Linked DNA regions of Prochlorococcus marinus str. MIT 9312. The protein of the gene in region 2 binds, or shares a complex with, the protein of the main gene of each other region. Links are inferred from orthologs where the notes say so. Each region holds a gene or a part of one and is shown on either strand. Other genes may lie near its edges. The genes, in order: PMT9312_RS02075 and lpdA.

What was found.
Region 1: the proteins of lpdA (region 2) and PMT9312_RS02075 are in contact, whole or in part, in a crystal structure (PDB 1EBD), measured with the Geobacillus stearothermophilus proteins. The link is inferred for Prochlorococcus marinus str. MIT 9312 from one-to-one orthologs. Residues at the interface, in WP_049624544.1 of Geobacillus stearothermophilus: Pro340, Ser341, Asp344, Tyr345, Arg403, Asp406, Val408, Glu431, Ala432, Gly433, Asp438; in WP_033016211.1 of Geobacillus stearothermophilus: Ile130, Ala131, Met132, Pro133, Arg136, Arg140, Glu141, Asn155, Arg157.

Annotation. Positions count from the first base shown.
Region 1 is NC_007577.1:371,223-387,338, reverse strand. Bases 5,590-8,415 are described here. They hold PMT9312_RS02075 (dihydrolipoamide acetyltransferase family protein), read right to left. Parts: upstream 7,774-8,415; coding sequence 6,406-7,773; downstream 5,590-6,405. Other genes in these bases: PMT9312_RS02070 (YlqD family protein), read right to left, coding at 7,988-8,415; queA (tRNA preQ1(34) S-adenosylmethionine ribosyltransferase-isomerase QueA), read right to left, coding at 5,590-6,399. Also shown: PMT9312_RS02115 (UDP-N-acetylmuramoyl-L-alanyl-D-glutamate--2,6-diaminopimelate ligase), read right to left, coding at 1-232; PMT9312_RS02110 (glutaredoxin family protein), read right to left, coding at 242-544; membrane protein insertion efficiency factor YidD, read right to left, coding at 549-785; rpsD (30S ribosomal protein S4), read left to right, coding at 881-1,489; PMT9312_RS02095 (trans-sulfuration enzyme family protein), read left to right, coding at 1,566-2,729; PMT9312_RS02090 (PLP-dependent transferase), read left to right, coding at 2,733-4,202; cysK (cysteine synthase A), read left to right, coding at 4,287-5,273; more of queA, read right to left, coding at 5,263-5,589; more of PMT9312_RS02070, read right to left, coding at 8,416-8,431; PMT9312_RS02065 (AMP-binding protein), read right to left, coding at 8,470-10,413; lipoyl(octanoyl) transferase LipB, read right to left, coding at 10,441-11,091; hpf (ribosome hibernation-promoting factor, HPF/YfiA family), read left to right, coding at 11,136-11,720; PMT9312_RS02050 (deoxyribose-phosphate aldolase), read left to right, coding at 11,733-12,392; DNA repair protein RecO, read left to right, coding at 12,393-13,178; PMT9312_RS02040 (glycosyltransferase family 4 protein), read left to right, coding at 13,263-14,429; proC (pyrroline-5-carboxylate reductase), read right to left, coding at 14,426-15,238; and 2 more genes.
Region 2 is NC_007577.1:1,296,441-1,312,622, forward strand. What follows is about bases 10,751-13,642. They hold lpdA (dihydrolipoyl dehydrogenase), read right to left. Parts: upstream 12,971-13,642; coding sequence 11,531-12,970; downstream 10,751-11,530. Other genes in these bases: trpC (indole-3-glycerol phosphate synthase TrpC), read right to left, coding at 10,751-11,518; PMT9312_RS07200 (TrmH family RNA methyltransferase), read right to left, coding at 12,978-13,642. Also shown: PMT9312_RS07140 (IMS domain-containing protein), read right to left, coding at 1-1,800; pdhA (pyruvate dehydrogenase (acetyl-transferring) E1 component subunit alpha), read left to right, coding at 1,914-2,987; PMT9312_RS07150 (RpoD/SigA family RNA polymerase sigma factor), read right to left, coding at 2,989-3,930; PMT9312_RS07155 (bifunctional ADP-dependent NAD(P)H-hydrate dehydratase/NAD(P)H-hydrate epimerase), read right to left, coding at 4,072-5,637; tRNA 2-thiouridine(34) synthase MnmA, read left to right, coding at 5,684-6,841; PMT9312_RS07165 (apolipoprotein N-acyltransferase), read right to left, coding at 6,846-8,333; PMT9312_RS07170 (FKBP-type peptidyl-prolyl cis-trans isomerase), read left to right, coding at 8,420-8,992; sodN (superoxide dismutase, Ni), read left to right, coding at 9,071-9,544; sodX (nickel-type superoxide dismutase maturation protease), read left to right, coding at 9,553-9,945; PMT9312_RS07185 (hypothetical protein), read right to left, coding at 9,904-10,575; more of trpC, read right to left, coding at 10,631-10,750; more of PMT9312_RS07200, read right to left, coding at 13,643-13,823; murA (UDP-N-acetylglucosamine 1-carboxyvinyltransferase), read left to right, coding at 14,013-15,383; PMT9312_RS07215 (aspartate aminotransferase family protein), read left to right, coding at 16,011-16,182. UniProt on the Escherichia coli protein: Lipoamide dehydrogenase is a component of the glycine cleavage system as well as of the alpha-ketoacid dehydrogenase complexes.

The DNA.
Region 1 (16,116 bases), 930 kb from region 2 along the record:
CAATTTTCTCTTTTGCAGCAGACCCAATAATGGCAGCCTCTGCACCATTTTCAATTGCCTCAATACAATATTTTCCTCCATCAACATTTAAACCAGGCATACCTAAAAATAAAGTTCCTTTTTGTACTTCTTTAGAGTTAAAAGAAATATTATTTATTTCATGATCGATTAAATCTAATGAAGGAATAATTCCTACCAAATCTAAAAGTTTATGTAATTTTATAGATCTCATATAAAAAAATTATTTCTCCAGGATGGTACTAATATTTTTTTGAAACCAATTCTTTAATTGATCATCTTTTAATCTTGGAGAAATGCGAGGCAATTCTATAATCTCCTCGGACCTAATTCTTTCAACAGCAATAACAGGTACTTCATAATCATATTTTTTATATTTATCTTTATATAAATCGACCCTATCAATATCAATTTCTTTAAGCTCCTCTAGATTGGGGAATAACTCATTAAGATTTATTTTTGCCAGTTTGTTTTTTAATGAATCACAAAGGCAACATCCCTGCCTAACAAAAATAAATATTTTCATTCATTTAGTCAGGAACAGGGTCACATCCACAGGGAGTTAAAGGATGACATCTGCTTAATCTTCTTAAAGTTAACCACCCTCCCTTCCAAGGACCATGTCTAGTAATTGCCTCATATCCATAAGAGCTGCAACTTGGAATAAATCTGCATCTTGGTCCGAAAAAAGGTGAAAACCACTTTTGATAAAAAGAAATCATAAAAAGAAGTATAGAAGTAATTGATTTATTAATGGTTTTGAACACTTTAATGATGTAAAATACTATTTCCAGTAGTAATTAGTTTAATTGAATTTAATCAATTATCCAATTTATTGCAAATTTCTATTTAATTTAAAATTATGTCAAGATACCGCGGCCCCAGGTTAAGGGTTACGCGTCGCTTGGGAGAACTACCAGGTCTCACTAGGAAAGCTTCAAAGAAGTCTAATCCTCCAGGTCAGCACGGCCAAGCCCGTCGCAAGCGATCAGAATATGCAATTCGTTTAGAAGAAAAGCAGAAACTCAGGTTTAATTATGGAGTTTCTGAAAAACAACTAGTACGTTATGTAAAAAAAGCCAGAGCGCAAGAAGGATCTACAGGAACAAACCTACTAAGACTTTTAGAAAACAGACTAGATAATGTTTGTTTTAGATTAGGTTTTGGAGGTACTATTCCAGGCTCAAGACAATTAGTAAATCATGGCCATGTAACTGTTAATGGTAAAGTTCTTGATATTGCTGGTTATCAATGCAAATCAGGCGATGTAATCGGAATTAAAGAAAACAAAGCAAGCAAAAAACTTGTAGAAGGTAATATAGAATTCCCTGGTTTAGCAAATGTTCCTCCACATCTTGATTTAGACAAACCTAAATTAACAGGAAAAATAACTGGAAAATGCGATAGAGAGTGGGTTGCTCTTGAAATAAACGAACTATTAGTTGTTGAATATTATTCAAGAAAAGTTTAATACAACTTTTCTTTGGATTATTAAATCTCTCGTTTAAAAAATGAGAGATTTAACTTAATTCTTATTTTTAAAAATAATGGGAAATAAGACAAATAATATCAAAAAGCCAGGTGTTAAGACCTTATCTATTCACCATGGGGAAACATTTGCAGAAGACACGGGATGCATTATGCCTCCTATTTTTTCTACATCTACTTTCAAGCATGGCAATAAAGAAAGTTTCGACTACACCAGATCAGGAAATCCCAACTTTAAAATTCTAGAAAACATACTTAAATCAATAGAAGATTCTAAATACTGTACAGTTTTTGGATCTGGAATTAGCGCGGTAACTGCAATTACATCAACACTAAAATCAGGCGATAAGATACTCTGCGAATCAAATCTTTATGGTTGTACAGTGAGGATGTTCGAAAAAATTTTCAAGAAATTTGGGGTAGAAGTTTTATACACAGATTTTACAAATAAAAATAATATTAAAAAGATTTCAAACTTCGCGCCAACTTTGATATGGCTAGAAAGTCCAACTAATCCACTTTTAAAGGTGCTTGATATTAAGGCGATTTGTGATGAAGCGAATAAATTGCAAATACCCGTAGTTGTGGACAACACCTTTTCTACAGCCCTTATTCAAAAACCTTTGGAACTTGGCGCAACACTATCGCTTGTAAGCACAACAAAATTCATTAATGGACATAGTGATGCACTTGGTGGAGCAGTACTTACAAATAATGAGATATGGAATAGTAAGATGCTTTTCTCTCAAAAAGCCCTGGGGCTTCAACCATCTCCTTTTGATAGTTGGCTCATTACTAGAGGAGTAAAAACCCTTCCTTTAAGAATCGAACAACAAACTCGAAGTGCAGAATTAATTTCTGAAGAATTAGAGAATCATAAAATAATTAGTAAAGTAATTTATCCTTTTAATCAAAAACACCCGCAATTTAATTTAGCAAAATCTCAAATGATATCTGGAGGTTCGATGATCACCCTAAAATTAAATTTAAATAAAGAGGATACTTTTAAATTATGCAAGTCTCTCAAATATTTCTCGCTAGCTGAAAGCCTTGGAGGAGTTGAAAGTTTAATTTGTCACCCGGCAACAATGACTCATGCTTCTGTGGATGATAAAACGAAAAATCTACTAGGGATAGATGATGCCCTTGTCAGATTATCAATTGGATGTGAAGATGCAAACGATTTAATCTCGGATATTTTATTTGCTTTAAATAAATTTTGAAAATTGAGAGATTTACTTAAAAACCCTATATGGAAAAATTTAGAGTTAGGATATTCTATTCCTGATAGTATTCATGCCGTTTCTGTAGCATTACCAACTTGGAATGATGTAATAAATTATGAGGAAAAAAATCAAGAATGCATAAAATTATTGAAGTCCATCTACCCACGTTTCGGGCTAAACCCCATAGTGAAAAGATTATGCGAAAAAGTAAAAAAAGAAAATTACTACAATAATAAAAGTATCTGGCCATATCCGAATGAAAGCATAGCTTTTAAAGCTAAAAAATACATTGATAGGAATACTTCTGAACAATACTCATTTATAGAAAAAAGACATAATTTAGCTTTTTTAATAACTGAAAAGGAAGGAAGTATTTATGCAAAATATTTTTGGCAACATACTGGTCTTGGTATATCTTCAAGATATGCTGCGGTAGAACTAGGCCTTGAATATAGACCTCCAAAATCTTACGTAAATGAATGTTATCAAAGAATAAAAAATAGAATCTCTAAATCTACAAAAATAAACTCTAATGATATTCACTTAACTTCATCTGGAATGTCTGCATTGCATACATCATTAGAAATCATATATAAATTATTTCCAGCTAAACCAACACTCCAAATTGGTTTTCCATATGTAGATGTACTTAAATTACCAATGAATATCTTTTATGGAGCCAAGTTAATTACAGAAGAAAATTGCACCGATATTGAATTAGAAATCAAAAGAATAAATCCATCAGCATTAATTATTGAACTACCAAGTAATCCAATGCTCAAATGTGTAAACATTAAAAAAATTTCAAAAATAGCAAAAAGATTAAATATTCCTTTAATCGTTGACGATACAATTGGTTCAAATATAAATATAAATTCCCTAGAACATGCAGATATAGTTTTTACTTCACTTACAAAAATTTTTTCAGGTAGTGGTGATATTCTTGCTGGATCATTAATACTAAATCCAAAAAGCAAATGGATTTATCAGTTTAGAAATGCATTAAAGGAAATTAATCTTCCAATACTTTCAGATGGAGATATAGTTTATCTTGAGAAAGTTAGTAGAGATGTAAATCAAAGAGTTTTTGAACAAAATAAAGCATGTTTAGAATTAAAAAAAAGATTAGAGAACCACAGTGAGATTAAAAATATTTTCCATCCTGAAAATTGTCCAAATTTTAATTCTTTACTTACTTCGGATGGAGGATACGGCTGCTTATTATCATTTGAATTAAATGGAGGATTGAACAAAGCTAAAAATTTTTATGATTCTCTACAAATCTCCAAAGGGCCTAGTTTAGGAACAAAATTTACTCTTGTTTGTCCTTATGTTTTACTTGCTCATTATGATGAGTTGGATTGGGCTGAAAGTTTTGGTATACCCCCGCACCTTATTAGAGTATCAGTTGGATTAGAGGACCAAGATCAATTATGGGAAACCTTTTCTGAAGCACTAAATAATTTCTAAATTCCTAGTATTTACCGTATAGAAACTTATATACTCTTTTTCTGAATAATAGTTAGTATTAAAATATATTTTCTCAATATATAAATGGCAAGAATTTATGAGGACAACAGTTTTGCTATTGGAAACACTCCATTAGTAAAATTAAAATCAGTTACTAAAAACGCAAAAGCTACAGTACTTGCAAAAATTGAAGGTAGAAACCCTGCTTATAGTGTCAAATGTAGGATTGGCGCAAACATGATCTGGGATGCAGAGAAAAGTGGGAAGCTTACAAAAGATAAAACGATTGTTGAGCCAACTTCTGGAAATACAGGAATTGCTCTAGCTTTTACTGCTTCAGCAAGAGGTTATAAACTCATCCTTACAATGCCAGAATCTATGTCAATTGAAAGAAGAAGGGTTATGGCAGTGTTGGGGGCTGAAATTGTTTTAACAGAGGCTTCTAAAGGTATGCCTGGAGCAATAGCTAAAGCCAAAGAAATTGCAGAAAGTAATCCTTCTCAATATTTCATGCCTGGTCAATTTGATAATCCAGCAAACCCTGAAATTCATTTCAAAACAACTGGACCAGAAATCTGGGATGATTGCGATGGTGAAATTGATGTTTTAGTTGCAGGGGTTGGAACTGGCGGAACAATTACAGGGGTTTCAAGATATATTAAGCAAGAGAAGGGTAAAAATATTACTTCTGTAGCTGTAGAACCATCGCATAGTCCTGTTATTACACAGACAATGAATGGGGAAGAGGTTAAATCTGGACCACATAAAATCCAAGGAATAGGAGCAGGATTTATTCCTAAGAACCTAGACTTATCAATTGTTGATAAGGTTGAACAGGTAACAAATGACGAGTCAATTGAGATGGCTCTTAGATTAGCAAAAGAAGAAGGTCTATTAGTTGGAATATCTTGTGGAGCTGCTGCTGCTGCTGCTGTTAGATTAGCTGAACAAGATAAATATGCAGGAAAAATTATTGTAGTTGTTCTACCTGATTTAGCAGAGAGATATTTATCATCAATTATGTTTAATGAAGTTCCAAGCGGAATCATTCAAGAACCAGTCAAAGCTTAAATCTATTTTTCTCCAGTAATGAATCTGGTGAAATATACATAGCATCGCCATAAGAGAAGAATCTAAATTTTTCTTTTATGGCTTTTTTATACAAATCTAATAATCTTTCTCTACCAATCATTGCACTTACTAATAGTAATAACGAACTTTTAGGAAGATGAAAATTAGTTAATAATCCATCAACTACCCTAAATTTATAACCTGGCTTAATTACTAAATCTACATACTTTGCTATGGGAATAAAGTCATTAATTTCGTGAGAATAACAACTTTCAAGAGCTCTTACGCTAGTTGTCCCAATAGCAATTATTCTTCTATCTGTTTTCTTTATTCTTTTTATTTCCTCCACTACTTCCTTATTAACACTTACCCATTCTTTATGAAGTTTTAAGTTAGTTAAATCTTCTTGATCAATTGGTTTAAATGTTCCATAACCCACGTGCAAAGTAATCGGCAAGATTATTACACCTTTTTTTTTTAGATTGGAAATAAGACTTTTGCTTAAGTGTAAACCAGCTGTTGGGGCAGCAACTGCCCCTGGATTAATTGCATACTCAGTTTGATAACTGTTCTCGTGAAAAGATTCTTCCTCGGAATTTTTTATATAAGGAGGGAGAGGAATTTCCCCGTATTTATCAAGAAGGTTATTCATTGAATTGAGATCAGTTATGTTTTCCGGAAATTTAATAAATCTCCCTCCAGTTTCTTCATCAACCCCATCAACCATCAAATTAATATCTTGTTCAGAAGGGGATTTTAATTTTAATTTTCTATTTATTTTTAACTTTTTTGCAGGCTTTGCTAAACATAACCAAACACATTCATCGGATCTTTCTAAAACTAATAATTCGACTAACGTCCTATTTTCTAATTCAACCTTTAACCTTGCCTTCATTACTTTAGTATTATTTACAACCACAAGATCGCCTTCTCTAAATTCATCTAAAAGATTCTTGGTAAATTTATTAGTTAAGCAGTCCTCTTCTAAAACACTATTTCTAACTATCATCAATCTTGATTCATGCCTTATTGCAGAAGGTTTACTAGCAATTAATGAAGGATCAAGAAAGTAATCATAAGCTTCAAGCTTATAATCTCTTTCTTCATTATTAATTTGAGAAATCAATTAAATTTAAGATACAAGTGTCTCTGGCTCATTTTCTATCAGGGAAGCCAAATCTTTTAAGAATGAAGCACCATCAGCTCCATAGATCACTCTGTGATCAGCGGTTAGATTTACTTGCATAATTTTTTTAACAGATATTGAGCCATCACTATTAGCAACAACAGTTGGTTTCGATGATGCTATCGCTAAAATAGCACCAGTACCTGGGGGTAGAATTGCGTCAAATCTATCAACTCCAAACATACCAAGGTTAGATAAAGTAAAGGTTCCTGTTGAGTACTCATCAGGTTCTAATTGTTTTGATCTTGATCTTTTTACCAAATCTTTCCATTCCCTAGATAATTCAAATAAATCAGTATTGCAAGGTTCTTTTAAAACTGGAGTTATTAATCCGCCATCTTCCATTGCGACGGCAACAGCAATATTAATATTTTCTGGATAAGAAATTCCATTTTCTGAAAAACTTGAGTTAACTTGAGGATGTTTCTTAATTGTCTTTGCAACTGCCTTTACTAGTAAAGCAGTCATAGTGACTCCATTTTGTTTTACCTTTTTGTAGAAATTATCTAATTTATCTGTGTTTATAGAGTATCCCACCCTAAAACATGGAATATCCAAACTAGACTCCATATTTTTATTTACCGCTTTTTGAAGAGTATTAAATTGCACTGTTTCTCCAGGATTACCAAAACTATTTCCTGATGTTTCTGGTTTACTTTCAACTTGTAAATTTGCACCAGGAATACTTGCAGGAGAACTACCCTCTCCTATCCATGGAATAGATACAGGTTGACCATTAGCTTTTAAAATATCATCTGCTTGAATTCTTCCGTGAGGTCCAGATCCGTGAACTTTTGCTAAGTCAACACCCATTTGAGAGGCAAGTTTTTTAGCTCTTGGAGATGCAATTACCCTTGAAGAAACATTACTTGTAGCAGCATTAATTTGATCACTATTAAAAGATGGGGCTGACTTTTCACTCTTTAAGACGACTTCTTTTTCTTCTTTTTTAACATTTTCATTATGTACTTCCGGTTTTTCTTCGGTTTTATTGCTTACCAATTCAAGTTTATCCGAACTAGAAACTTCGGGTTGATTTCCTTTATTTTGTTCTTTAACAGAAGCTATCTCATCCTCATTTTCTACAATAAGACCTATAGTTTCCCCTACTGGTGCAGTGCTACCAGCAGGCATTAAAACTGCTGCAAGATATCCATCTTGAAAAGATTCAACATCCATATCTGCCTTATCAGATTCAACAACTAGGACAGATTCACCCCTTTCAACCTTATCTCCAGGATTTTTCAACCATTCCACAATCTTGCCCTCTGTCATGGTAGAACTCAAGGCAGGCATGAATATTTCGTGAGACATAAGAAAATTGTTATTGCATAAGTTTTAAAAGATTTCTATCAAACTTTCTAAAGTTTTTATGATTTAAAACCCTTTAAACTCTTGATTTAATTATACGAAATCATGATCACAGTGGGAACTCTTAAAACTTAAGAAAGTAATAATTTAGATCGTATATAAATTTACAATTATCTTAATGAGGATTTATTTTTATTAGAGATACTAATTCTTTTCCCTAATTATTATCTATAGATTGAATAACTCCGTCTTTAACAGTAATTGAGACTTGCATTTTTTCAATAAGATTGTCGCCCACAGTGACATCACAGAAACTATCAACTTGTCCTTGATCAACAATTTCATCCATCTTTAATTCGCGAACTTGACTCTGTTGTTGAAGAAGATTTCTTTTCTGTTCTTCAATTTCATTTCGTTTTGCTGCTACTTGTTGTTGCACCTGACCAACCTGTTCTTGAACCCTTGGATCTAAAGGATTAACCGACTGGGATCTAATATTGTTTACTATTTGCTGCCCCTCCTGCTCAAGTTGTGACAATTGCTGGTCAATGTTTGAAATTGCTTTGCTTAATTCTTTTTCAGCATCCTCCTTCCAAGTTGGCGTAACAATAGCTTTAATAGCTATGGAGCGTTTTATCGATATTGAGTTTTTTGTTTCCATAAAAAATAAACTTACTTTCTAAATATAGATAGAACAGATCAAATTTTCTTACTAAATTTGTTTTCATACATATTTTCTATTTGTGATGAATACTGTTTTTCTATTTCTTTTCTCTTTTGTTTAAGAGTTTGCGTTAACAAACCATTTTCCAAAGTAAAAGGATCTACAAAATAACAATCTAATATTTGTTCTTCTGTTCTTGCTCCTAATCGACCTTTAAGCAAATTATTAATTTGCGATTTAAAAAATATACCAATATTCTTATTCAAGTTTAATTTTGATAGGTCTTCTTCCAAAAACTTATTTTTAACCAATTCAACATTAGGAACTACTAGGGCTGTTAAACATTTCTTATCTTGCCCCACTAGTTGAACCTGATTAATAAATTCAGAACTAAGGATTTCGGTCTCTAGAGGATTAGGTTCTATATTTTCACCACTGGAAAGCACGATTGTATCCTTAGCTCTTCCTGTTATAAAAAGAGAACCATTTGGTATAAGAAAACCTAAATCACCAGTATCAAACCAACCATCTTTTGATAAAACATCTTTTGTAGCTAAATCATTATTAAGATAACCTTTCATTACTTGTGGTCCCTTTACAAGGATCTTTCCAACTTCTCTAAACTTCAAAATCTTTTTTTTATCCTCATTCACTATTTTTATTTCTGTAAATGCTAAAGGCTGACCAGATGATCCTCTAACATTTAATTCTCTTCTCCTACAAGTTAATACTGGACTGGTTTCTGTCAGTCCGTATCCAACTAAAACATCTATACCTAAAGATTCAAAAAAGAGATCCACATGTTCTGGCAAAGCGCCTCCTCCATTAATAGGAAATTTCAGTTTTTCCCCACATAGTTGTCTTAGAATATTTGGCCATAAAAACACACTAGACAACTTATGAAGAGGATATCTACCAAGCACAGAAAACAGTAAGGGGATTTTTGCTATGAAAGTTGTTTGAAAGATATCCAAATTTCTTATCTTTCTAAGACTTATTTTAAAAACAGAACTATTACTTATCAAGAACTTAATAAGTTTTTGCTTCTTAGACGGCATTTTTTTTAGAGCCTGAAAAAAACCATCATGAATCGCCTCCCATAGTCTTGGTACAGTGGCCATTACAACAGGTTTGATTTGTGTAATATCATCCTTAAGAAATTTTGGGATTGTATAGTATTGAGTACAACCACATGAAAAGAAGAAGTATTCAGCGCTTCTTTCATAAGAATGCCAAATAGGTAAAACGCTTAATACAGAAGTGCCAGGCCCTGGATCAGCGATATGGGCTAAATTAATTATTTGATGTAAAAAATTTGCATGTGTTAAGGGCACACCTTTGGGTTTTCCTGTTGTCCCAGAGGTATAAAGAATAGTAGCAACGTCATCAATGCTTAAATTACATTTTTCAGTAATTTTATTTTGAGAATATTCTTTTTCTCCTTCACTTATAAATTGACTCCAACTTATTAAACTTTCAAATTGTTCATCTTCTAAATTTATGATGAATTTCAGTCTTTTTTTTAGTTCTTCTTTTTTATTTAACTTTAGCCAAGTCTCCTTAGATTGAACTATTAGTCCTACTGAATTAGAGTGCTCCAAAATATAGTCAAGTTCTATTGAAGGAGAATTAATACCTCTTACTGCATTAATAGCTCCTAAACGCATTAAGCCCTGATCTGCTATGAGCCATCTTGGAGAATTTTCAGATATTAAAGTAACTACATCACCTTTTACTAACCCATAATTTTTAAAAGAAAAAGAGGCTTTTGTTATTAAATCAGCTAGCTCAGAATAAGAGAATTTTTCTTTGTATTTTCCTCTTAAATCATAAACAGCTAGAGTATCGCCACATTTGAATTTTAAATTTTCCCAAATTTGATCTATATGATTAATATTCTCAATATAATCTCTATTTTTAGCAAATTTATCTTTTTCATAAAAAGATTTAGCTGAAGGCCAATACGCAAAATTACCCATATTAAATTTATTTAGGAATTTTGATTTCTATTTTGATACAAAATCAAAATTAAATTCTTCCTGAATGATTTTTTTAACAATTTTCTTGACTTCTTTAATATTTAAATTTTTATTGTAATCTATCATATTTGCCATTAAACAATTCTCAATTCCGCAAGGAACAATTTTATTAAAATTTTCTAATTCGCAGTTAAAATTAATTGAAAATCCATTTATCGTAATCCATCTTCTACACCCAATTCCAATTGAAGCAATTTTCTTATTTTCTATCCAAACACCGGTAAAACCCTTTTTTAAGTGACAATCTATATTAAAATTTCCAAGAATTTTTATAATGATTTTTTCAATTTTTCTTAAATACCAATTTAAATCTTTATTAAAATTTTTCAAATCTAAAATTAAGTAAGTTACTAATTGGCCAGGCATATGACAAGTAACCTCACCGCCTCTATCAATTTTAAAAACATCATATTTTTCATCATTCAACGAAAATAGTAAATTATCGTAATTAGATCCCCTACCCAAGGTATAACAGAGTTGGTGCTCACCTATCCAAATAAAATCAGGGTTTGAGTTATCTAAAATTAATGCCTCCTGATATTCTTTTTGCAATTTATAAACATCATTGAAACAAGAAATATTATCAGGTTGTTTAATTATTGCTGTTCTATTAACCATATTTAAGTAGATTTAGAAAGTAAGTAAATATTTTTAGATTTGTTATGAAAATTTTAATCCATGGAAAGAATCTTGAGCTCACTGGAGCATTAAAAGAATATACTCAGGCAAAGATAGAAAAAGCAACACATCACTATAAGGATATCGTGAAAGAAGCAGACATACACCTTTCAATAGAAAAGAACCCAAGTGTCTCATTGCAAACTGCAGAAGTTACTATTTTTGCAAATGGTACTGTAATTAGAGCTGAAGAAAAAACTGAAAATCTTTACTCAAGCATTGATTTAGTTTCGAATAAACTTTGTAGAAAATTGCGTAAATACAAAGAAAGAAACTATAAAACAAACTATATTAATCAATTTAAAAATAATGAGTCTTTCCCAATTGAAAGTGCGGATTCAAACGTTTTAGATAAAACTTTATTTAAACAAGGAAGGGAAGCTAGTCTGCCTGAGCCATCTATTAAAAATAAATACTTTGAAATGAACCCAATTTCATCAGAAGAAGCAAGAAAACAATTAGATCTAATTGATCATGATTTTTATGTTTTTCGAAATAAGAAAAACAATGAACTTCAAGTTATATATAAAAGAAATCATGGAGGTTATGGACTCATTCAATCTAAATAACTTTAAATTTAAATGCCCAATATTGAATATGAATTAAACGAGAAAATTCATGCGATTATTATTAACCCATACCTCACATGGGATGATTTCTGTGCAAATTGCGATTTAATAAAAAAATATAATATCAAGAATATTTCTACTTCTCTTAATTATTTATCTGATTTAAAAAACTGTTTAAGTAATTACAGCGCAAATATAAACGCGCTCATTTCTTATCCTTTAGCAGATATGCCAGTTTCATTTATTGAAGAATTAGTTTGTTTTGCAAAAGATAAAGGGGCAAACGGAATTGAGTATATCCCAAACTTTATCAATTTATCCAAGAAAAATTCAGAAACTTTTGCTGCTGAAATTGAGCAAGTTAAATTATCCGGATTACCAGTTACATTAATCATAAATAAATCAAAACTAGAAGAAAAAATTTTGTATAATGCTATAGACATATTTCTAGAATTAGGAATAAAAAATTTTCAATTCGGAGACGGATTTGGTCCTCCAACTACATTTAATGATGTAGCAGAAATTTTAAAAATAACTGGCAACCAAAATCAAATTAAAATTGTAGGTGGTTTTAGAAAACTAAATCAAGTTATTGATTTGTTGGATGCTGGAATTAATTTCATAGGGACTTCTAATTTTCGTGAGATATTCGAAGAAGTAAAAGTTATTTAAATGTCCGGTTCTGGTGAGTGCAGATTAAAGGGTCTCTGTATTAAAGCTTCTCCGCTAGGCGAGAATGATAGATTAATTACTATCCTCACAGATGAGCGGGGGATTGTGCGATTAGCAGTACCTGGTGCTAGACGTCCAAAAAGTAGTCTTGCAGCAGCCACTCCCTTAAATTATTTAAGTTTGCAGATTTTTGGAAAAAGAAATCTTAAATCTGTACGGCAAATTAAAATATTAAAAAGCTATGCCGGTCTAGGGAAAAATATTGAATGTCTTGCAGCCGCGCAAGCAATAACAGAATTAACATTTTTATTAGTTGGTAATGATGACGAGCAACAAAACTATTTATCTTGTGTTCTTGCTCATTTAGATAGGATTTATTTATATGAAGTTTCTAAAGAAGAGGATATTAAAATGCTCTGTATTAGTATTCAATCTTTAATCCATCTATTAGCCATCGGAGGAATTAATTTACCAATTCATCATTGCTGTAAAACTGGAGAACCAATAATTCCTCCTTTAGGAAATTGGGAATGGAATTGTTATTATTTGCCAAATGAAGGTTTTTCATCAATAGAAGATCCTCAAAGTAATCTAAAAATAAATGCATCTGAGGTTGCTTTATTACAAAGACTTCTTTTCCCCGAATTACCAATAAAATCTAATGGAGAGTTATTGGGACCTAAAAAAGTCTGGCTTAAAATATTATTTATTATTGAGACTTGGATCTCTACTCAATTAGAGAAGGATCTATCTTCACTAAAAATGTTGAGGGAAATATATAGTTAGCATTTTTATGAACATTAATAAATTTAAAAATTATGATCATGGCGGGTCTGACTGTTAACTTTATAAATAGCTAATTCAATTAATGTGGTTCATATTGCCTGGCTGGGTAAAAAATCGCCTTTTTGCGGAAATGTAACTTATGGTAATTCAACTACTAAGGAATTGAAGGCCAGAGGACATAAAATTAGTTTCATCCATTTCGACAATCCTTCTAATTCAAATTCATCAAAACCATTATTTCTTGCAAATGATCCTGATGTAAGCCTTCCATATTTAATTAAGTCTCAAATTTATACAATACCTTCGCCAAGAGCAGAAAAAGAGCTAAGGCTATCATTGGAAAGATTAAAACCTGACATAGTACATGCAAGCCTAACTTTATCTCCTTTAGACTTTAGACTTCCAGAACTTTGTAATGAAATTAATGTTCCACTTATAGGTACATTTCATCCACCATTTGATGCAAAAAATAGAAATTTAACTGCAAGTACTCAACAATTAACTTATCAACTTTATGCTCCCTCTTTAGCAAAGTTCGATAAAATAATCATTTTTTCTGAAACTCAAAGAAATGTTCTTGAGAAATTAGGAGTACCTAAAGAAAAACAAATAATTATTCCAAACGGAGTTGATGAAAATATTTGGAAACCTTTTTGCGAAAAAAGCAAAAAATTTGATCAGGTAAAAAATAAACTAGGAAATGAAAGAATCTTTTTATATATGGGAAGGATTGCCAATGAGAAAAATATCCAAGCACTTTTACGTTCTTGGCGCCAAACAAAAAAGAAAAATTGTAAATTAGTTATTGTTGGAGATGGACCAATGAAGCCAACACTTGAAAATAGTTTTTCTAACCTAAGTAAAAAGAAATTAATTTGGTGGGGTGCCGAAATAGATTTAGAAACAAGAGTAGCGATAATGCAAATAGCAGAAGTATTTTTCTTACCAAGCCTAGTAGAAGGTTTGTCATTATCACTTTTAGAGGCAATGTCTTCTGGCACTGCATGTATAGCCACAGATGCTGGGGCTGATGGTGAAGTTTTAGATAATGGAGCAGGAATAGTGATTTCAACAGATAATGTTGCTGCTCAACTAAAAACTATTATCCCTATTCTGGTTGAACATCCTTCATTTACAAAAAATCTTGGGAAAAAAGCTAGAGAACGAATAATTGAAAGATATACAATTACTAAAAATATAAATTCTCTTGAGAAAGTTTATATAAAATTAAAAGATAATTTCAAAACCTAACTAAACTCTTTACTTCGATTACTAGCTGAAACAATCGATTCAATTAATGCTGACCTTACTCCTTTTTTTTCTAGAACCCGTAAAGCAGAAATAGTTGTTCCACCGGGAGAGGTTACTAAATTTTTAAGCTCTGAAGTAGTAAGTTTTTTTTCTTTAATTAAACTTATAGTCCCTATTATCATTTCCATTACAAGTTCTTCTGAAAGTATTTTTGGTAATCCACCACTCAACCCTCCATCACTTAATGATTCTATAATTAAAGCAATAATTGCAGGCCCTGATGAGGTTAAAGCTAAAAAAATATCAAGATATTCTTCAGTAAATTCATAAATCTTACTAGTATTTTCAAACAATTTTTTTGTAAATTCTTTCTGATCTTCTGTAAGATTTTCACCCCAAGCAATGCCTGTTAAACCCTTTCCAACAGTTATTGGGATATTTGTAACAACCCTTACGCATTTATGGTTAGGAAATTTTTGATGAAGTTTATTTATTGAAACTCCTGCAAGAATTGATACTAATAAATTGTTCTTGTTTTTTATAATATCTCCCTCAGTTATATCTTTAAGATGTTGGGGTTTTATTGAAAGAAGTTTAAATTGACAATCCCAAATTATTTCTGACTCTTTAGAACCTGATTTATAAACATTTATATTGTATTTATAATTTTTTTTTATATTTTCTAAACTCTTTTCTGAATTTACAACACAATAAACTCTCTCTGGCTGTATTAAATTCTTATCGAATAAAGGAGTAATAATAGCATTTGCAATATTGCCAAACCCAATAATCGCAATTTTATCAGTCACAGATTAATCATGAAAAAGCACTTAATTTAGAATTTCCCCAAGCTGGTTCCGGAGCAGTATTATTTTCTACACTATATTGCGGTGTATTCTTTGGAGAAACACTTGAAGGAGAAGCTTCTTCTGGGGAAGAGCTAGTTACATTTACACAACTTGGAGCAAAAAGAAAAATACTTTCACCCACTCTCTCTTGATGTCCATCAATTGCATATGTCCCCCCAGCTATAAAATCGACGGCTCTTTGAGCCTGATCAGGATCCATCATGGTTAAATTAAGAATTACAGTTTTCCTCTCCCTTAATGCTTGTATAGCTTGAGGCATCTCATCGAAACTTCTTGGTTCCATTAAGCTTACTTCTGAAGATGAATTCGAAATCCCAGGCATGCCAACTACTTTTGATGATCTGTTGTTATTCATGAAATCGAATGGATTTGAATTTGCTAGGGCATTTGAATTTCTCTGAGTTTGTTTAAAATCATTAATATCATTTAATTCATCCTCTGTGGCATAATCCAACTCATCAAAATCATCATCGAGATACTCATCCCCTGCAACAACTGCCTTTAATCTAGAAATAAGTGACACCTTTTAAATCCTCTTGAAATTGATTACTAAGGTTTAAGAACCTTAAGTAATAGATTCATTTTTGAAATGAATAAACTACCTATACTTAAATAACGTTAGTTGTACTTTACTGCAAGTTTATAAATAATATTTTTATATAAAAATTACTAATTAAGATCTATCTCCAAAAATTAATGATCCTAACCTTACCCAAGTTGATCCAGCGTCAATAGCTTCTTCCCAATCTCCTGACATTCCCATTGAACAATCTGGAAGTTGAAGTGAATCCGCTAAGGAACGACATTTTTTAAACAAC
Region 2 (16,182 bases):
TCCAGCTAAGTAATTACTTTTACTTATAAGCCAAACATTAATTAAATTTCTTATATCTTCTAAAGAAGGCGAGGCTTGATTGACTTCTTTAACCTGAAAGGAATTCTTGGCATTGGGGTTTTTAATAATAGGCTTCAATTCATTTAGAGAGTCTTTTTTGATTTCTTTAATAATTACTTTATCTATAACCTTTTCATTTTTATCTACAGCTATTAAAGGTTTATCCGTAACAGTTTTATCTTGAATTGAATTTTTAAAATTATTTCTTAAAAATCCAATCCCAATACCAAATGCAAATAATATCAAAAACGCATATAGATAAATTAAGTAAGGTGAATTATTATTAAACTCTTGATTTTTCAAAAATTCCCCAAAACTAAACTTTAATTCAGCAATTTTTTCAATTAAGTACCTATAAAACTCTATTGGTTTATTTTTAAATATTTCCTCATTAAATTTATTTTCTTCTAAGTCAAGTTTTTCATATTCTTGTTTTATCCCACCTGGCCAAGGTAATCTCCTTTCATCAGCATTGGCTATATTACTATCAAAAGCATCAGTAATTTTTGTATAAGATTCTTTTTCAATCTGTTGATTCTGAAGATTTGATTTGATTGTAGTTTTATTTGATTTCTTTTCTAATTTCTCAATAAATTCTTGAATTTCCCTATCTTCAAACCAAGAATCTAAATCCACCTCTTTTGAGTCAATATCTCTATAGCCAACTAAAACATCATTCTCTAACCAATTTTTACAAAAAACACATATCGCTTCTAACTTATTTCCTGGATAATTATTAAGCCAATCCCGTAATTTCTCATCAGAACTGCTAGAGAACCTTGCAGATGCCTGATCAATATCTGCCAAAAGCAAGTCTAGACAACCAATAAGAGGCATTGAATCAAGACCTGATAAATTCAGTTTCTTCAAGATTCTCCTGGCTTCAAATAATTTTTCCGGCTTTCTTCTTGAGAAACCAATTGCTGACAAGGATAGAAAAGCTAAAAATCCTGCTTCTAATGATCCTTTTTTTTGTAATTCAAGAAACAAATCAATCTGTTCTTGAACTGTCAAATACGGCTTTATTTGTTGAAAAAAGGCTTCAAATTCTTGCTGATTTAGATAATCTCCATATTCAGATTTATTATTACCTTCCAAGCCACCTCTTTTAATTATTAAATTTTCCAACATAGTTAAGCCTTTTTTATGAGACTCCTGTTCATTTAAATCCCTACTAAGTAGATCTAGGATCCTGTAAGGAAGCAGAGCAACCAAGTCTTCTTCAAGTTCTTTCCTTCTTTCTCCAAGCTTTCCCATTCTTTGAAGAAGTTGTATACCCTCATGTAAAAAGTCTGCAGCGTTTGAATAGGATCTAAGCTGTTGTTCTTGAATTGCAGAATCTCTAGCTGTTAAAGCAGCCAATAAAGTTAAATCAGCTTCTCTACTACTTCCTAAAGCTGGAGTTTGTGGCGGCTGTAATGCTTTTCTTGTGATTTTAAACGCTTCTTTTGGGGAACCCGATTCCCAAAGAAGTATTAATCCTGCCACTTCTCTATTTGAGGAAAACTCCAGTCCAGATGCCCCATTTAATAACAAATTTTCGTACTCTCTCCTACTTTCTGGATCTGTAAGTAAATCAGCAGTTAGGCGAAGCAACTCCGATCTTTGGGTTAAAACTTCGTAAGTAAAACCTTCATCAGGCGTTTTGTCCAGCCGTAATTGAAACGCCCTTAATATTTCCTCAGAGGTTGCAGAGGGGCTTACGCCAATTAAACGAAAATGGTCTAAAGGGAGTTCCAAACAATTATCCTATTGAAAATTCTTAGACAAATTTTATCAAGTTAAAAATTTTTTTCATAAGGTCTTATAGACTTTTAAAAAAAAATAATGAAAATCGCCCTTCACAGCTTAGAATGTTAACAAATCAAAACTTCATTAAGGTATTTTTCTTGGAAACACATGTAGAGAGAATCTCAAATCTTCAAGACATAAAAAAAGCCAAATTAGATCGAGAAACCGGATTATTTCTTTATGAAGACATGACGCTTGGTCGAAGATTCGAAGATAAGTGTGCAGAAATGTATTACAGGGGGAAAATGTTTGGTTTCGTTCATTTATATAACGGGCAAGAGGCTATAAGCACGGGAGTAATTGGTGCTATGAGAAAGAAACATGATTGGTTTTGTAGCACTTACCGCGATCATGTTCATGCACTAAGCGCTGGTGTTCCCTCCTTTGAAGTAATGAGTGAACTTTTTGGTAAAGCTACAGGTTGTAGCAAAGGCCGAGGGGGGTCCATGCACTTATTTTCAAAAGAGCATCACTTACTAGGAGGATATGCATTTATTGGAGAAGGAATTCCAGTAGCTTTAGGTGCAGCCTTTTCAAGTAAATACAAAAAGGAAGTTGCTGGCAATAATAGTAGTGATTCTGTAACTGCAGCATTCTTTGGAGATGGGACTTGCAATAATGGGCAGTTTTTTGAATGTTTAAATATGGCCCAATTATGGAAATTACCCATAATTTTTGTTGTTGAGAATAATAAATGGGCTATTGGTATGGCTCACGATAGAGCCACTAGCAATCCTGAAATCTGGAGAAAAGCCTCTGCTTTTGGAATGCATGGCGAGGAAGTTGATGGGATGGATGTATTAGCAGTGAGAGGAGCGGCACAAAGAGCAATTGAGCGTGCTAGAGCGGGAGAAGGGCCCACACTTTTAGAATGCTTGACTTATAGATACAGAGGACATTCTCTTGCAGATCCAGATGAATTAAGGTCTGAAAGAGAGAAAGAGTTTTGGAGTAAAAGAGATCCCATTAAGAAATTAGCCCACGAAATTATTAATGGTAAATTTGCAACGGAAGAAGAATTAAAAATTATTGAGAAGAAAATTGATACCGAAATATCTGAGTCAGTTAAAAATGCTTTAGAAGCACCTGAACCTCCTTCACAAGAATTAACTAAATATATTTGGGCTGAAGATTAGATTAAATCCCACTGGGTAATTTTCTGGTTAAATTTCTTAATTTTCTTAATGCCTTTAGTTCAACTTGTCTAACTCTTTCCCTAGAAACTTCTAATAATCTTCCTATTTCAGCAAGAGTATGTCTTTCATTCCCATCTAGCCCAAACCTTAATTTAAGAACATGTTGCTCTTGCTCGCTTAGATGGCTTAACCACTTCCCAAGTTGTTCTTGATGCATTTTCTGTTCAACTTTATCTAAAGGCTCTTCAGTATTACTATCTGCTATTAAATCACCTAAAAAGCTCCTGCCATCATCACCATTAACTGGAGCATCTAAACTACTTGTTGATAAAGCTTGTCTTAAGACAGAATCTAATTCTTCAACATCAATATCCATTGCTTCTGCAATTTCAATTCTGCTTGGCATCGCACCAAGTTTGTGAGCTAATTCCCTACTAACTTTTCGTATAGCGGCTAATCTTTCGCTTAAATGAACTGGTAAACGGATTGTTCTTGATTGACAAGCAATTGCTCTTGTCATACTTTGTCGGATCCACCAAAAAGCGTAAGTAGAAAACTTATATCCTCTTGTAGGATCAAATTTTTCAACAGCCCTCTCCAAACCAAGAGATCCTTCTTGAACTAAATCAAGAAGTTCGAGTCCTTTGCCCTGATATTTTTTTGCGACACTGACAACTAATCTTAAATTAGCTTTCATCATTCTCTCTTTAGCTCTTCTACCAATTTTTATTATTCTTTTTTGCTGCGTTGTAAATTCTTTAATTTTTTCATTTAATTGACCATCCTCGGTGAGAATCATCATTTTCTGAACTTGATTGCCCAATTCAATCTCTTCAGCAGGAGTTAACAAAGGAACCCTACCGATATTTTGCAAATACCAGCTTATCGGATCATTACCTCTTCTCTTTGGTGGTTCTGCTGGAACTCCTAATGTTGAAACCATTTTATGACCTAAATCAAGGTATTAAAACTTTCCTACATTTTTTTGAAAATAGCGGAATATTTAATGCGCGCTTCAGATTTCATGTAATATTTGTTTATTTATGTGTTTAAAACTAAAAATAACTCTCTTAAATTGTTTCTTTCAAGATATTTGTCTCGTTTTCCTATTTCTCATTAGTTTAGATAATTCATCACCAATTGCAGATGCATTTGATCCCTTTTTACACTTTGATGCAGCAAATGAATGCAAAAGTACATATTTAGCAAAAAATTCGGTTGTTATATTTCTACTAAAGGTTAAATCAATCGCAGAACTGCCCGCCACAAATCCAGATAAAAGATCACCCAATCCTGCTCTGGCTGTCTGAGAATCGGTTCCAAAAAGTTGCCATGCTTTTTTATTGTCAGCGACTGTGCTATTAGCTCCCTTTAACAAAACACTTATATTAAATTCTTTTGCTGCATTAAGAGCTATTTCAACATTAGTCTCACCTTTGATATTAGGGAATAACCTTGAAAACTCTTTGCTATGAGGTGTAATCCATGTTTTGAATTTCCTCCCTAAAAAAAATTTTGATCCTAATTTAGATTCCGAGATTCTATTGAGTGCATCTGCATCCAAGATCAATAATCCTTCAAAACTCAAAAGATAGTCTTTTGATTTTTCCCAATCATCACTATCAATTCCTATCCCTGGACCTACAGCTAATGAATCAAATGCACTTAAATCAATATTCTTTAATGCACTTAATAAAGATGCATTTCCATTTTGATTAGATTGCATAGTTCCTTTTAAAACTATTTCTGGAGCAACTTGCCAAATAGATTCAGCAACCAAATCTGGCAGGACAGCAGAGATAAAACCTGCTCCACTTGATATGGCCCCTTTTAATGCTAAGTATGCAGCGCCAGGATATTTTTCACTCCCGGCGATTAATAATGTTCTTCCTCTTTTATATTTGTTGGAATTTTTTGGTAGAAAAGGTAAATCAATATTTTTTAAATCTTTGTAAGTAACCTTAAAAATCTTTTTTTCAACATTGGACAATTTACTAATAGGTACCCCAACATCAATATGGTTCAATTCTCCAATAAAAGGTAGAGCAGAATCTAGCGTTAACCCAATTTTATTAAGACCTACAGCTAAAGTATAATCTGCCTTTACTGCATCATCAAAAACAGGCTCTCCTTTATCAGGACATAATCCTGTAGGAATATCAATACTTATTACCTTGCCATATTTGTTATGAAATTTCTGATTAAATAATTTAATTAATTTAATATCAACTTTTCTTGTTTGATTGTTACCAAAAACAGCATCAATCCAGAGTTCTTTCCCATTCGCATCGGGGGCCTCTTCTAATTTTGTGACACCAATAGATGTAAGATAATTAACGTGGTCAATTGTTAATGTTTTTTTTATTGGGAATGGACACCATACCTTAACTAAATATCCTTGCAAAAAAAGCTCTCTAGCTATTACGGCACCATCCCCGCCATTATGCCCAGGACCTATTAAAACAGTTATTCCATTCTTTAGAAGAGGTTTCCTTTTTAAAAGCCATCTACTAATTTGGATACCAGCTTTTTCCATCAATGCTGCTTGGGGCATCCCATCAGAAAACATTTCTTTCTCTAGTATCAACATTTGCTTTGAATCAACAATTAAATGTTTTGAGTCAATTGTTGGCCATATAATTTCGTTCATAATTAGTACAAAGCAATTGAAGTACTGTTCAAAAATTTAAATTTCCATGTTAAAGACACAAAAGGATAAAAAATTAGAGAACAATTTTTCTAATAATAATAAAACTAAAAAGAAGAAAAATATTATTGTAGGTCTTTCTGGTGGCGTAGATAGTTCCCTTTCAGCTGCTCTTCTTGTAGAAAGTGGCTGGGATGTTGAGGGACTAACTCTTTGGCTAATGAAAGGACAAGGCTCCTGTTGTTCTGAAGGATTAGTAGATGCTGCTGGCCTTTGTGAAGATTTAGGAATTAATCATAAAATAATAGATTCAAGAGAAATTTTCGAAAGAGAGGTAATTAAAAAAACTACTGAAGGCTACGAGAAAGGATTCACTCCACTTCCATGTTCGATGTGCAATAAGAATGTGAAGTTTGAAGAGATGCTTAATTACGCAATAAACAAAAAAGACTTTACTCATATTGCGACAGGACATTACGCAAGGATAAAAAAATCATCTTATGCTGAAACACTTGATTACAAGAGCTTTGTATTTAAGGACTTCCTTCTGCTCAGAGGTACTGACGAGAACAAAGACCAAAGTTATTTTCTTTATTCTCTTTCACAAGAAGTACTAAGCAGATTAGTATTTCCTCTTGGTGAAATGAAAAAAGAAGAAACTAGAAAGGAAGCCCTGAGATTAGGCCTTAGAACCGCTCAAAAACCAGAAAGTCAAGATTTATGTTTAGTTGAGCATTATGGATCAATGCAGAGATTTATCGACAAACACATTGAACCCAAAGAAGGAGAAATAATACATGTAAATGGGAAAGTCCTAGGCACTCACAATGGTATTCATCACTTTACAATAGGCCAAAGAAAAGGTTTGGGCATTGCTTGGCCTGAACCATTATATGTAAAAAGTTTAGACAGGGTAAAAAACATTGTTTATGTGGCAGATAAAAGTGATCTATTTAATAGAGAAGCAATAATTAGTAAGGTTAACTGGGTTTCAATAGAAGAACCTAAGCAAGAGATAGAAGTAGAAGCACAAATCAGATATAGAAGTCATCCAGTAAAAGGAACTTTAATACCTATGAAAAATTCAGATAATCCAGCGAATACATTTAAATTAATTTTTGAAGAAAGTCAAAGTTCGGTAACGCCCGGACAAGCTGCAGTTTTTTATAAAGGGGAAATTTTATTAGGTGGTGGATTAATTAATTAATTAATTAATTAATTTTCCAAAAGATATTTAATCCCATAAAAAATATAAACAAAATTAAAATAGGGTTATCTCCAAATTTTGTATAGAAAGTCTTTTCGGATGAAAAATTAGGGAACACTATTTCATTTTGCTCAACATTTAAATCTAGCATTTGAATTATTTTTCCATCATCCTGAACCAAACCCGAAGGGCCTGTGTTTGATACGAGTAAATTATTTTTCTTATTTTCAATACTTCTTAACCTAGCCAAAGAAAGGAATTGATTATACAGCTTAATTGGATAGGGATCTAAATTTGCTACAGTAATTATTAGTTTTGCACCGCTATTAATAGCCTTTCTTATTTTCACTCCATCACTAATTTCGTAACAGATAGCTACTGCTAATGGGGGTGTAAATTTAGGATCGAAAAATCTTGAATCAGAGCCTGGTTGAATTCCTCCTACTGCAGATAATCCTCTTGAAAAACTATTTAGAAATCTAGGTATTTTTTCACCTAATGGAACAAGTCTATTTTTATCTATGAAAGAGGTAAAAGATTTATCTCCAATTTGAAATCCGAGTAAAGAACTTCTCAACTCATTATCTAAATTTCTGAAACCTCCTACCAAAGTATTAACCTTAATGCCTTTAGAAAAATAAAAATTATTAGATAGAGTTCCTTCAGGAGCAACAAGTAGTTTTGCTTGATTGGCTAAAGCATATTCTTGAGCTATAGATTGTTTTTCTTTAATAAACTCATCATCTATTTTTAATTTTTCTCTAGTTGGGATATTTGTTTGCCAAATAGCCACAGGAAATTCAGAATTTCTTTTTATTGGATTTGTTAGGGCCCCAAATAAATGTAAGAAAACAATTATCAAAAGTCCAAAAATAAATATTTTTTTAAAATGAAGTTTTCTTCTCCATCTACCGTGACTTAAAAAAATCCAAAACCCAATCAATATTTGTAATACGCATAAACCACTTGCACCAATCCATCTTGCCAAAACAGCAAGATAAATATCTCCTGGGATAAGACTCTCTCCTAAACCTATCCAGAAAAAAGGTGTTTGAGAAAGTATCAATTCACCAATCCCCCAAGTCAAAGATAAAAAAAATACTTTTATGGTTAAAGGCATAATTTTCATTTTAAAAACATCCTCTCTCCAGAGAATCATTTCAACTAACAGCCCCCATAAATAAACTAATAACCCACCCCAAAAAGCACAAAATAATAATATTGAAATCGCAATTATTAAACTTGCAAACCATGAAAACCCGAGCCATGTTAATGGATGAAGATCATATAACCATGAATGACTTATCAAAACAAAGAAAAAACCCCACCAAAAATTTGCTATTTTTCTTTCACTTCCCTCCCATAAAATAAATAAAGATATCGGCATAAAAATCAGCCAAAAGTGAGTTGAGACTGAAATTCCTCCTAAAATCCCACCTAAACAAGGGTAAAAATATTGTCTTAAACTTTTAATTTGAGTCTGGATTAACAATCTAAAATTACGAAATTAAATTTATAATCACGCATTTATTGTACCTTTATTCTGTAAGATTAGTTTTAGTAACTTTCAAAATTTAAGTGAAAGAAGTCTTTATTAGTTTTGCGGTTTTTGTTTTTTGTGTTTCATTAACTCTTTTCAGTCAATTTAATTCACCACAAGTTGTTAATGCTGCCGAATCAGAAACTCAGTTAATTCAAAAAACACCTGTTGCAAAATCATCAAATGTTTCAAATAATAATTTATTTGAGCTAGACCCATCAGATCCAAATCCTATACTTTTCGCTATGGCAGAAGAAACACAATCAGAAAGCAATTCAAGGACTACAGAAAGTGGTCTAATTATTTCGGATATCGTAAATGGAGAAGGAGATGAAGCTAGTGCTGGGCAAACAGTTACAGTAAATTATACAGGAACTTTAGAAGACGGGACAAAATTTGATACCAGTATCGGTAGAGCTCCATTCAGCTTTCCCTTAGGTGCTGGACGAGTAATAAAAGGTTGGGACGAAGGTGTCGTAGGCATGAAAGTTGGAGGCAAAAGAAAATTAACAATACCTCCGGAACTTGGATATGGATCAAGAGGGGCAGGAAATGTTATACCCGCCAATGCAACTTTGATATTTGAAGTTGAATTATTAAAAGTCAATTAAATTAAGTAAGAAAAGTATTTAAGACTTTTCAATTTAGTTAATCGCCAAGTAATATATATACAACACCAAATATTTGAAATGTTAAGTAAATTCATCAATTCTTTTCTAGATAAAAAATCCCCAATGACAGTCCATGCTCACTGTGATGGTCCTTGTGGTGTTTATGATCCAGCATCTACGAGAGTTGCTGCTGAAGCAGTTTTATCAATGACAAAAAAACTTATTGCACTAGAAGTTCCTTCTAGTACTGATTCAGCAGAATGGGCTACATACAGTAATACATTTTCTAGATATGTTGCAGTTAAAGAAGAGCAAGCAAAAGAAACAAAGAAAGAAATTCTAATTTTGTGGACAGATTACTTTAAACCAGTTCATTTAGAAACTTATCCGGACTTACATGAAACTATTTGGAAGGCGGCCAAATTATGCAGTGCATGCAAAGTTAATATTGATTTAGCTCAAGCTGAAGAACTCATGAGTTATGTAGAAAAGATTCATAATATTTTCTGGGCTTCAAAAGGAAGATCAGACGCTTTTGTAAAAGCTAGTTAATCAGAATTATTTTCAAAAGTTTTTTTGATTTTATTTTATTTTTCATAGGTTTAAGAAAAACCGCGATAATAGCTGGTGACTCTATGTTGCCCTCCCTAAAAGAAGGAGATATCGTATTTTTTAAAAAATATAAAAAGAATAAATCAATACTAAAAAATCGACAAATAGTTATTTTTAATCATCCACTTAAAAATAAAAACCTAATTAAAAGGATAAATTCAGTGAATCAAAATAATATTGAGGTTCTTGGCGACAATATTGAATTTAGCGAAGATAGTAATAAATTTGGATTAATCAATAACGAAAAAATAATTGGGATTGTCACCTCTAAATTAATTATTCCTAAACTAAAAAATTTTTTAATTCAAAAAAACAGAAGCACTTCTTTGAATCCAAAATAATCCCAAAGAAAAGGAAAGCCCTCCTGCTATAGCTTTTAATCTTTTAATAAATTTTTGACTTGCTTTAAAGGTGGTAAAAGATATTAAACAAGTAAAAAGATTCATACTTGTTAGTGAACCAATCAAATATGAAATCAAATATAAGCAAGCACTTGTTAAAGGTAGTGCTAAAGCAGGAAGAACTGCAAGAAAATGCGAACCTCCAGCTATACCGTGTAGCAAGCCTAAACCTGTCAAAGCATGTGAGTGCTTATTATTATTTTTTTGTTCCTTAACATGAAAGTGAAAGTGACGATGGGCAATTCCATTCTCATGCTTATGGGAATGAGAATGGATACTTAATTGAAAAGAATTTTTTATAGCAAATACTCCAACAATTAGGAGAGAAATTCCAACTAGGAATTCAGCAAAATTGGAAAATTTGTTTAATGGCGTAATATCCTTAATAAAAATCGCTATAAAAGCTAACAAGAGGACTCCTGAAGAATGTCCTAAGCCCCATGAGAAACTATTTTTAAGAGCTTTTCGGGGATCATTAATCGCTGCTGGTGCCATTGCAATTAGATGATCAGCGCCACTAACAACATGCACAAATCCTGCAACTATACCTGTTAAAATTACAGTCTGCATATATATTCAGTACAACTCTGTTTAATTAATTTTATAGCACGATTTGAAGTCAAAATTAAATTGAATTAAATAATTTCTTGAAAGATTTTTCAATATCACTTTCTCTCATAAAAGTTTCACCAATTAATACTCCCTTGATCCCAATAGATCTAAGCGATTCTAAGTCTTGGGCACAATTAATTCCAGATTCACTAATGGGAAGAATATTTTGTTTTAAAAATATATCTGCATATATATGCATCAATTCTATCGATGTTTTTAAATCCGTTTTAAAAGTCTTTAAGTCCCTATTATTTATTCCAATCAAATTAAAAGATTTTAACTTTAGTATCCTTTCTAATTCATTATCGTTATGGACTTCAACAAGAACGCTCATCTTTAAATTATCAGCTATTTTCTTTAGATAAATTAAATCGTCATCACTTAAAATCGCAGCGATTAATAATATTGCATCAGCACCAGATACCCTTGCTTTATAAATCTGATAAGCAGAAATAATAAAATCTTTGCAGAGTAGAGGGAGATTAGTTGATTTCCTTACAGTTTCGAGTATTTCATAACTACCTTGAAAAAACCTTTTATCGGTAAGTACTGAGATACATGATGCTCCTAATTCTTCATAACAAATTGCTATGTCTTCAGGGTTAAAATCTTTTCTAATAACTCCTTTACTCGGACTAGCTTTTTTTATTTCAGCAATTAATCCTGGTTTTATTTTTGACTCCAAGATATTTTTATAAAAATCTTTGGGATCTGGAAGGTTTTCAATCTTTTTGATGAGATCTTCTAAAGAAACTATTTTTTTAAAATTCTTAATTTCAATATCCTTGTGCCATACAATTTCTTCTAGAATATTTTTTGCTTGTGCTTCTCTATGAGGCACGGCATATTCTAAATTTTCTACCCTTACTGTTGGATTTGGTGGCCTGCGTCTTATCTCCATTAATTATAGGGATTATTTTATTTGAGAAGCCGCTTGTTTATATGCGACCTCAACCACTTCACTAAGAGTGGGATGAGTATGAACTTCTGTAGATAATTCAATTACATCTTGGTTCCTTGAAATAGCGTTCGAAATTTCTTGAATTAAATCAGCTGCATGTAACCCAAAAATATGAGCACCTAATACTTTCCCATTATCTTTATTGAAAATCAACTTTAGCAATCCATCACTCTCCAATTCAGCCAATGCTTTTGAATTAGCCTTAAAGAAACTTTTGACAACTCCCAAAGTAAAATTTTCTTTTGCAGATATCTCTTTAGCTTCTGCTTCAGAGAGACCAACTGAACTTATTTCAGGATGAGTAAAGGTTGCTGCAGGGATACTTTTATAGTTAATTTCGACGTTACCACCGCAAATATTATCAACAGCAATAGTACCTTGCGCTGCAGCTGTATGGGCAAGCATTAGTTTGCCTGTTACATCTCCAACAGCCCAAATGTTAGGTATTATTTCATCACCATTCTTAACCCTCATTTGATCATCTATAGGAATGAAACCTTTTACTGTTTCTATCCCAGCCGACTCAAGATTTAAGTTATTACTATTAGGACTTCTGCCAGTTGCAACTAATACGGCATCAACTTCTAAAGTTTCTACAACTTCTTTAGATTTTGCATCTGTCAGTTCTATTTTCACAGGACATCCAGGTGTTATTTTTGTAGCAAAGACATTTGATTTTGTGTCTATATCTCTAGCTTGAATAAGATTCTTCTTAGCAATTTTTGTAATGTCTGGATCAAATGTTGGCATAATATTTTCCAAAGCCTCAATCATGGTAACTTCACAACCTAGCGCAGTATAAACATCAGCAAATTCCAATCCTATATATCCGCTTCCAATAATAGCTATCCATCTTGGAAGCCACTCAAGTTTAACAGCATCATCACTAGTAAATACAGTCCTATTATCCAAAGTTATTCCACGAGGAACAAAAGGAGAAGAACCAGTTGCTATAACAATATTCTTACATGTGAAGATTTTATCAATTCCGTTTTTATCTCTTACACCTACTTTTTGATTTCCTTCAATTCTGCCAATGCCCAAAATAATTTCAACTCCACTCCTTTTGAGAGTTTTTGTTAAATTTTCTCTAACATTTAAAACTAAATTATTTGCATGATCTGCAATTTTTGATCTTTCAAACCTTACTGGGGAAGCATGAATACCAAATTTTGCTAAATGTTCATAATCAGCAATTTCTCTGACTTTTCCACTTGCAGCCAAAAGAGCTTTAGAGGGGACACACCCCTTGTTAACACAAGTGCCTCCCATGTCAGAAGATTCTACTATTGCGACTTTCAGTCCCTTACCAGCAGCATGTTTAGCGGCATCAAAACCTCCATATCCTGCTCCTATTACGATTAAATCAAAATCAAAACTTGAATCAGTCACTTTTTATCTACGTATTAGAGGTGTATGCGACTCTTTTTCGTTCTAGTAATAATGGAACTGCAACGCAAGCCACATTTAATGATTCTACAAGCTCACTATGCGGAATTGTAATTGTTTCATTAAAAGCTTCTTGAATTTTTTTATGAATACCTTGACCCTCATTACCCAAAATCAAGGCAGTAGACTTAGTCCAATCAATTTCCCAGTAGGGTTTTGAAGATTTTTTTGAACTTTTATTATGGCTACTAGTAGTAAAAATCTTAAATCCTACATTTGATAATTCATACAAAGACTTGCATAAAGAATTTAATATTTCTTCTTCAGTTCCATCAAATCTTAAAAATGGCAGATGAAAAACTGCGCCAGAAGATGCCCTTAATACCTTTTGGCTTAATGGATGGGCACCTCCAGCTAAAAGAATTGCATCAACGCCAGCAGCTAGAGCAGTTCTGAAAAGACTACCCATATTCCCAGGATCTTGAATCCTTTCGAGAACAAGAACAAAATCATCTTTAATATTAAATTGATAATTAGGTATTGATGAAATCTCTACCAAAGCTGCTATCCCATCTGGATTAATCGTTGAAATCGCAGATGCTAAGACTTCCTCTGAGACAATATTTATTAATGACGGTTGAAGCTTTTTGCTTAGATTTTCATTCTTTCTTAGCCATTTTTCGGTAACTAAAATTTTGGAGGGAGTTTTTCCAGACTTCAACAATTCTTCAATGAGATGAGTACCCTCTATGCAAAAAAAATCTTGTTCTTTTCTAGAGAACCCTCTTTTAAAGGACCTAAATCTTTTAACTAGATTATTGTTTTTACTAGTTATTTTTAAAAAAGTATTTTCTATGAGTAATTTAAATAATTTGTTATCAACTACATTTTAATTACATTAATATTTTGATCAATTATTTATTAAATTTTTATTTCTTAAGAAATTAAAAAGTAAATTTTCACTTTTGTTTAATATTCATGACGTTACATAGGGTGGACTTAATATTATTAGTTTGTCATGATAAACCTAATAAATTAAGTCTTAATGATTTGCGGAAGCAAAAAGAAGGCATATCTTAAATCGCAAAATTTAAAGATTCTTGGCCAAGGCAAGTTAAATGGAATAGTTAAGATAAATGGCGCGAAGAATTCGGCCTTAGTTTTATTGGCATCATCATTGCTAACTAATGAAAAAATAATACTTGAAAATATTCCTTATCTTACTGATATTGAGAAAATGGGAAATATCCTAAAAAATTTAGGAGTTAATTTAATTGATAAAAATGACCAATTAGAGATAGATCCAACAAATATTTCCATTAAAGAACTTCCATATGAACTAGTTAATGGATTAAGAGCTAGTTTCTTTTGCATAGGTGCACTATTAACTAAATTTGGAGAAGCTCAAGTACCCTTACCAGGTGGATGCAATATTGGATCAAGGCCAATAGACGAGCACATTAATGGACTCATCGCATTAGGCGCAGACATTATTATTGAAGAGGGAATTGTCAAGGCAAAGATAAGGGGAAACAAAAATAAACTTCATGGTACTCATATTAAATTGAAGTGTCCAAGCGTAGGAGCAACTGAAACTTTAATAATGGCTGCATCTTTAGCGGAAGGAAGAACTACTATTGAGAATGCTGCAAGAGAGCCTGAAATTCAGGATTTATGCCATATGCTTAATAAAATGGGGGCAAAGATTTACGACTCCGGTAAAGAAACAATAATTATTGATGGTGTTAATAAGCTAGGTGGTTGTACTCATAAAGTAATTCCAGACCGAATAGAAGCTGGAACTTTTCTAATAGCTGCTGCTGCAACTTCCTCTTCAATAACAATTTCTCCTGTGATCCCTCATCATCTTGAAGCTGTTACTAATAAGCTTCAAGAAAGTGGGAGTAAAATTACTATTAAAGGTAATTCGATTTCAATCAAGAGTAAGGAGATTAAAGGAGTAGATATTGAAACAGCTCCTTTTCCAGGATTTCCTACTGATTTGCAAGCACCATTTACAGCACTAATGACAATAGCAAATGGTGAATCAAAGATCACTGAAACGATTTTCGAAAACAGAATGAATCATATTCATTTACTTAATAAAATGGGTGCCCGTATAAAACTAAATGAAAACGTAGCTTACATTAAAGGTGTTAAAACACTTAATGGGATGGATCTAATAGGCTCAGATTTAAGGTCATCAGCCGCATTAATAATTGCTGGAATCATCGCAGAAGGTACTAGTAATATCTATGGTTTAGAACATTTAGATAGAGGTTATGAAAATTTTGAATTAAAACTAAAAAAATTAGGTATTAAAATAACTAGGGAGTTTAATAAAAGTACTTTTGAGGAGAATGAATTTAAAATTGAACCTAAATCTGAAGACATTTCAAATCTTAGAGCAGCTTAGTCAGAAACAAAGAAATTTTAAATACTAAGTAAATTAATTCAAACGTAAGCAATATTGATTAGTGAAATACAACCTAAAAATAAAAATAACAAAACTAAAAAGCGATTAGACCAATTTTTATTTAAACCACTAAACTTAAAATCATTCATGCCCAGGTTCCACTATTAGATCCAAATGCCGTCAAAATAGTTATTGCAACGAAAAGATAAGGGACAAATTTTAAGGATAACTTTTTAGCTTGGGTTTTAGACATTAGATTTTTTCCTAAATATAACACAATATTACTAATTATGAAGCTATTTCCTGCAAAAAGTGCTTTTATAGGGAATTAAGCGCAAAACTGTGCCATAAATGCCTCAAAACTTTATTTTTTGTCTTATTTCTTGTCAGCAAATCCAATAAATATTACGCTATGTTTTTATTAAAAAAATTTAACTAATGGCAAACGTTATCTTAATCGCTCTTCCTTAACCACCAAACGCATAGTCAATAAAATGAATTTTGTTATAATAAAAAAGTTCATTATTTTTCAAAAGCCTTGGGAGCGTGGTGGAATTGGTAGACGCACCGCACTCAAAATGCGGCACCTTCGGGTATGTCGGTTCAAGTCCGACCGCTCCCACTTTGATGAATACTTATAGTCGATTCGATATATCTTTCAAAAAAGGTAAAGGTTGTTGGCTATGGGACAAAAAAGGTAAAAAGTATCTTGATGCAGTCGCTGGTATAGCAACTTGTAGTCTTGGTCATAGCGATAGAGTTTTAAGACGAAGACTATCAACTCAACTAAAAAAGATTC